3 regions of the Nocardioides endophyticus genome follow, and region 1 is predicted to be linked to each of the others. Evidence: predicted binding sites of a transcription regulator. Region 1 holds the regulator's gene; each other region holds the start of a gene.
What was found. The regulator LexA, encoded in region 1, represses DNA repair genes until DNA is damaged. The targets are predictions, from matches to a motif close to TCGAACANNTGTTCGA.
Positions count from the first base shown of each region.

Region 2: ABEA33_RS01790 (HNH endonuclease signature motif containing protein) is a predicted target of LexA. The motif match lies at 1,328-1,343, and genes of this name have one in related genera.
Region 3: ABEA33_RS13615 (alpha-ketoglutarate-dependent dioxygenase AlkB) is a predicted target of LexA. The motif match lies at 952-967, and genes of this name have one in related genera.

Region 1 covers NZ_BAABKN010000014.1:166,406-168,670, forward strand. Annotated here, with positions in the region: gene ABEA33_RS10985 (LysM peptidoglycan-binding domain-containing protein) at 1-293, opposite strand, end outside; gene lexA (transcriptional repressor LexA) at 550-1,266, shown strand; gene ABEA33_RS10995 (phosphatase PAP2 family protein) at 1,355-2,179, shown strand.
Region 2 covers NZ_BAABKN010000004.1:138,160-140,424, reverse strand. Annotated here, with positions in the region: gene ABEA33_RS01790 (HNH endonuclease signature motif containing protein) at 4-1,308, opposite strand; gene ABEA33_RS01785 (hypothetical protein) at 1,501-1,911, shown strand.
Region 3 covers NZ_BAABKN010000015.1:228,781-231,045, forward strand. Annotated here, with positions in the region: gene ABEA33_RS13610 (methyltransferase) at 1-207, opposite strand, end outside; gene ABEA33_RS13615 (alpha-ketoglutarate-dependent dioxygenase AlkB) at 303-932, opposite strand; gene ABEA33_RS13620 (HtaA domain-containing protein) at 1,121-2,265, shown strand, end outside.

The sequences.
Region 1 (2,265 bases):
AGCGCGTTGAGCTTCGAGATGCGATCGATCATCGAGGCGACGTCGCCGTCGTCGGCGGCCGCTGCGGCGATGTCCCACAGGGTGTCGCCGGGGCCGACCATCACGACGGCGGACGGCTCGGGCGTGCCGGCCTTGTCGGTGGCGACGGAGCCCGCGGCCACCACGATGCCGACGGCAAGGACCGCCATCAGGGCCAGCATCACGACCACGACGCGGCCTCGCCGGGTGAGGCGGACCGTGCTGCGCGGGCGGGTGCTCGACTGGAACATCTGGTCGATCGTCATGGTGCTCATCGGTGGCTCCTGGGGAAGTGGTCTTCTCGGTAACACCATTTCTAGTGGCGGCCACCGACAGCCGGTCTCGGCCTGCCTGGACCATCATCTCGATCAGGTGTTCGATCGAACGTGTGTACGACGTTAGAGCACGTGTTCGAACGACGCAAGAGGTCGACCGAACAATTGTTCGATGGATCTTCGACGGCCGGTGCGCCGACACGCCCGTTCGAACAAATGTTTGAACCGAGCGGCCGCGATGGCTAGCGTGTGACCCATGGCCAAGAAGATGACGGTGCGCGAGCTGCCCGACGGGCCGCCCGATGCCACCGGGCTCACCCCGCGACAGCAGCGCGTCCTCGCGACGATCAAGGACTCGATCGAGATGCGCGGCTACCCGCCGAGCATGCGTGAGATCGGCGAGGCCGTCGGGCTGACCAGCTCCTCGAGCGTCGCCCACCAGCTGAAGACGCTGGAGGAGAAGGGCTTCCTCAAGCGTGACCCCAACCGTCCCCGGGCGCTCGAGGTGTTCCTGCCCGAGGTGATGGCCGCCCGACGTTCGCTCGGCACGGCCGACGACTCGTCGTACGACGAGACCGGCGTGGGCGACCAGGTGCCGTCGGCGGCGTACGTCCCGCTGATCGGCCGGATCGCCGCCGGTGGGCCGATCCTGGCGGAGGAGCGGTACGACGACGTCTTCCCGCTCCCGAAGCAGCTGGTGGGCGAGGGCGAGCTCTTCCTGCTCGAGGTTTCCGGCGACTCGATGGTCGAGGCGGCCATCTGCGACGGCGACTACGTGGTCATCCGCAAGGAGCAGACTGCGGAGAACGGGGACATCGTCGCGGCACTGCTCGACGGCGAGGCGACGGTCAAGACTCTGCAGCGCAAGGACGGAAAGGTGTGGCTCCTGCCGCACAACCCGAACTACGATCCCATTGACGGCACTGACGCGACCATCCTCGGGAAGGTGACTGCGGTGCTGCGGCGGGTCTGATCACCCGGGAATGACCTGATCGGACCCGGGGTTCATCAAGGGGGACATCCCCGATGGCACGGGAGGGCCGATGAAAGACGCTGGTGCTGTGACCACGGCACCTGCTCTTGCCCGCCAGCGGACGAAGACCCGCTGGGCTCGTGCTGCCCTCGAGCTGCTGCTCATCCTCGCGCTCTGGGTGTTCTACAGCCTGGCCCGGCTGCTCGCCGACACGAGCCTGCAGCCCGCGCTGGCCCGGGCCAACGACCTGCTCCACGTCGAGACCCTCCTGGGCATCCACTGGGAGGTTCCGCTCAACCAGCTCTTCACCGACCATCGCGTGCTCGGCCTTGCCGGCAGCTACTGGTACGCCTCGCTGCACTACGTCGTGACCGCGGCCGTGCTGATCTGGTTGTGGCGACTGGGCACCGACCGCTACGGGCCCGCTCGGCGGGCGCTCGTCATCGGCACGCTGCTCGGCCTCGCGGCGTACCTCGTGATGCCGACGGCGCCGCCGCGCTTCATCAGTGGATACGTCGACGTCCTCAGCCTGCACGCAGCCGACGGCTGGTGGGGCGCCGACGCGTCCGCACCGCGCGGACTGGGCGGGCTGACCAACGAGCTGGCCGCGTTCCCCTCTCTCCACGCCGGCTGGTCCCTGTGGGTGGCCCTGGCGCTGCAGGTCTACGCGACCCGCAGGTGGGTGCGCGTGCTCGGTTGGGCGTATGCCGTGGGCACCGCGATCGTGATCGTCGGGACCGGCAACCACTGGGTCATCGACGCTGTCGTCGGCTGGCTGGTGATTCTGGTCGGCTGGGCGGCCGCCCGGGCCGTCGGTCGCATCCCGCTGCCGCGACTGTGGCCACGCAGCGACCGGACCAGACGAACCCTGGACCCACCACCAGCACACGAGGACGCCCCAGTCGTCGACTGATGGCGGGGCCGGATCCCGCCGTCGGTCGAGCAGCGAGCACCCGCGCTGCGGGGGTCTCGACAAGCTCGAACCACCGGCGACCCGCC
Region 2 (2,265 bases), on a different contig from region 1:
GGGTCAGTGTGTTCGTCGGCGTTTGTGGGTGAGGTCGTTGACGTAGACGCGTCCCATGGGGCTGGTCCACACGAACGTTGTCTTGTCCTGGCGTTTGTAGGTCCAGTTGCCGTGGGTCTTGAGGCGGTGGTGGAGCCGGCACAGCGGTGCCAGGTTGGCGGAGTCGGTCTTCCCGCCGTGGTGCCAGGGGGTGATGTGGTCGAGGTCGCAACGCCTCGCGGTCTTGCCGCAGCCGGGGAAGACGCAGGTGAGGCAGGTGAGGATGACCTGTTCGCGTAGCCGTGGGGTCGGCTGGTACCGGTCGGTTGAGAGGTTCTCGGTGAGGTCGAGGACGGGTCGGATCGACACCTTGGTGTTGGCGTGGTGGCACCAGTCGGCGAGCTGCTCGATGGTGATGGTGGACCCGGTGCTGCTGAGGCCGCCGGTGCTTTCGAGGCTGATGATGCCGTGGGCCTCGCGGGTGTCGTGGTGGGCGTAGATGACCAGCTCCCGGGCACCCTCCCCATCACCGCCGGTGAGGGCTTGGTCGGCGAGGTGGCCGAGGGCTTTGGCGCGGCGCTCGTCGAGGTCGAGGTTCAGCTCGGGGTGCTGCTCGAGGAGGGCGTAGGCCTTGGTCTTGATGGCGGCTTCGAGGGCGAGGGCGTCGTCGAGGTCGAGGAGGCCTTCGATGGGGACGTAGCCGTGGTTGTGTTCGGCGTCCTCGAGCGCGATCCGGAGGTACTGCCCGGCGGCGGTCTCGGCGCGGTCTTCTTCGCCTTGGTCGGCGTCGGCTTCGGCGGCGGCCTTGTTGGCGACCCGCTCGATCTCCGCGAAGGAACACTGGTGGGCGATGGGGGCGATCTGGGTGTCGACCTGGGCGGCGGCGTGTGGGGGCAGGGTGATGGTGTGCTCGGTGACTCGGCGGGCCTTCCAGACCTGGACCTCGCCGGCCATCACCCGGGCCCAGAGCAGCGGGAGGCGGTGCTTGGTCTCCAGGGCGGCGCCGAGGAACTTGCGCCCACCGGTCGACGACATCCCGACCGCGGTGGCGAACTCGGTGATCGCGAACTCCGAGACGGTGGGTGCGCCGTACCCGGCAACCTCCAGGGGCCGGTCCCCGAACAACACGTTCGCCTCGTACACCGGTGCCGACGCCAGTGCGGGGGCCTGGTCGCCGGGGTGGGCTTCGCCCCACCGCGCGGCGAGGTCGAACTCACGCGCCTCCGCGAGCCGCTTCGCGCGGTGGGTGACCTCGGCGGCAGCCAGCAGCGACTCGTCGCGGGACCGGGGTCCGGCGATCAGAGTGGTGGAGCGCTTCCGTCGAGCCATGCCTCCAGGCTACCACGATTCGTATGTATGTTCGAGTGTTCGGGTGGATTGATTTGCCCTGTTTTTGTCATGTTTTCGGGCGGTGGCCACGACGGTCGACCCGCGCGGGCCCGCAGGCCGACCGAGGCCGCAACCATCCACCGCAACCCCAGACTGCGGTGACCCCATAACCCGTCTGTCGCGTCACCGGCGGTGACCCGAGCGGGCCGTGGCGTTGGTGTCGCCGGCCCGGGTGTCCTGGGCCGGTTGGATTCCGGCGTCGGCGGCTTCCGGCTCCAAGGCGGCCAGGGCTGGAACGCCCGTGGCTGGGGCTGGGCGGCGGAGTACGTCGTGGCCGTCGACGTGGTCACGGCGGAAGGCCAGCTCGTGCGTTACTCCGTCACGGAGAACTCCGATCTCTACTGGGCTTCTCGGGACTCCGGCCCCGGCTCCCCCGGCGTCGTCACCCGCTTCCACCTGCAGACGCGCCCGCTCCCCCGGCACTTCGCGCACACCGTGCAGGGCTTCCGCCTCGACAACGAGCTCACCACGCCCGAGGCCGAACGCGCCCGCCAGCTCGAGGACAACCCCGAAGGCCACCGCTGGGCCGTCGACACCGCCTGACTCTCGGGCTCCGGCAGCTGAGGTGGTGTGCCGGCGATGCGCCGCGCCTACGCGACCCTGCCCAACGAGAAGGCCGTCACCATCTGGTTCTCGATGGCGCCCCTGCTGGCTCGAGGGCGCCATGGCCGACCGCGACCCCGACCGCGTCTTCGTCGACTACCTGGGTGACCCACCAACCGCAACCACTGGCTCGGTGCCTGAGCCCTGAAACCCCAGATCCCCGCCCACATAGGGATCTGAAGTGTCCGATATCCGCGTCACCTACGTTGGGTATTTGAGGCCTCGGAAGTGGACTCCCGCTCGACCCCAGGGTGGGATGGCTCACGTGAGCCACCTGGATCTCGGGATGGGTCG
Region 3 (2,265 bases), on a different contig from region 1:
ATCGCTGTCGGCCACGGCGAGCAGACCGATCTGCCCGGCGCCCGAGCACAGCTCGAGCACGCTCCCCGGCGGCGCGGTCGGCAGGATCTCGCCCGCCCACGCTGACTGGGCGACGGTCCAGGGGCGCGGCTCGAGGACGCGGCCGTCGTACGCGATGCGGAGCGGGCCGAAGTCCATCTCCTCCGGCTCGGCGGTGACGCTGTTCATGGCCGCGCTGTACCCATCAACGACGTCGGCAAGCGCGAGCCCCGGTGGTTGAGGTGCGAGGAGCGCCAGCGACGAGCCTCGAAACCACGCCGACCTCAGAACACGTTGAGTGGCCGGAACTGGACGGACACCCGCGGCCCGGCGTGCGCCACCTTGGGGACGGCATGCTCCCACGTGCGCTGGCACGAGCCGCCCATCACCAGCAGGTCCCCGTGCCCCATCTCGATCGAGATCGACGGCCCGCCGATCCGCGGTCGCAGCGCGAGCCGGCGCGGATCGCCGAGAGAGACGATCGCGACCATCGTGTCCTGGGTCTTGCCGCGGCCGATGGTGTCGCCGTGCCAGGCCACGCTGTCGCGACCATCGCGGTAGTAGCAGCAGCCCGCGGTGACGAACGGCTCGCCGAGCTCGGGGCGGTAGTGCGCCGACAGCGCCCCACGCGCCCGCGCCAGGGCCGGATGGGGGAGCGGCTCGCCGACGCCGTACGTGTGCAGCAGACGGGGTACGGCGACCTCGCGGTCGTACATCTGGCGTCGCTCCGCGCGCCACGGCACGTCCTGCACCATGGCGGCGAAGACGTCATCCGCCTCGGGCAGCCACGCCGGACAGATGTCGACCCAGGCGCCACGCGTCAGCTCCCGGCGTACGACGCGGTCGAAGGTCGGGGCGTCGACGCTGGCAGTCCCGAAGCTGGGCGCCCCGAACAGCGAACCCTGGAAGTCCATGGAGCGAGACTACTTCGAATCGAACAAATGTTCTATGTAGCTGAGGTCGCGGCCCACCGACCTCGTCGGTCTCCACTGGGATGGCCTTCGCGAACGGCGTCGAACCGTTCGTCCTGACCTGGAGCGAATCGCAGGCCGCTCGTCAATTAGGATAGGCTTGCCTAATCACCTAGATAGAGGATGGCGGCATGTCCGAGACACCTACGGTGCCCGAAGGCGCCAGCAAGCCCGCGTACCTGCAGCGTTGGTGGAGTCGGCTGTGCGTCCTCACCCTGCTGCTCGGCACGCTGGGCTTTGTCACGGCGTCCCCGGCTTCGGCCGAGGAGATCGCCATCACCGAAGGCACCGTGACCTGGGGTCTCAAGCAGTCTTGGCGCACCTACATAGGCGAGGCCGGCACCACAGTCTCTGGCGGCGTCACGCGCGCGGTCGACGGTGCCTTCGTGTGGCCCGTTGAGTCCGGCGCCTACGACGACTCGACCAAGACCCTTGAGCTCGATCTCGGCGGCAGTGCCCACTTCGAGGCCCACGAGGGTGCGCTCGATCTGACGATCAGCGGGCTCAAGCTCGTCATTGATGGCGAGACTCAAGCGCTGTTCGGCAAGCTGCAGAGCAAGAACCTCGACACCGGTGCGATGGTCGACTACGGCTTGGTGCCGCTGGCCGACATCGACCTCGACAGCGGAGCGCCGACCGTCACCGGCGGCACGACGACGTGGACGCCGCTGACGTCCTATCTCGCACCGGAGGCAGCCAAGGCTTTCGCCGGCTTCTACGGCAGCGGGATCGCCATCGACCCGGTTTCCATGACCTACACCGGACCCGGCGGTAAGCCGGTCGTCACCAAGGAGAGCTGGGACGCCCCCGCGACCCTCGTGTACGAGGAGATCGGCACGGCGGCGCCCATCCAGAACGCCACGGCGATCATGCCCGACTCCGACCGCAACATCGTGCACGTTGCCACGAGCACAGATCTCCGGGCGTATGCCGCGGACACGATGGAGCCGCTCGGCGCCGCCGTGACCCCGGGCCAGAGCTCCTACCCGACACCGATCCTCGACGAGTACTCCGGCGCGGTCGTCGCCAACTCCGGCGGCAAGCTCAAGGCCTTCACCTGGAATACCGCGACGAATGCCTACGACGTCACGGTGATCAGCGAGACGCCGATGTACCAGTTCAGCTACGACCCGAACTCCGCTCTGACGTGGGGCTTCAACGGAGAGGGCATCTACTACTGGATCAGCAATGGCGACGGCACCTGGTACGTCGAGAAGTTCGCGATGACGGGCCTGCCGAACGGCCGGGTCGGCTTCGCCGTCGACAGCAGCTGGAC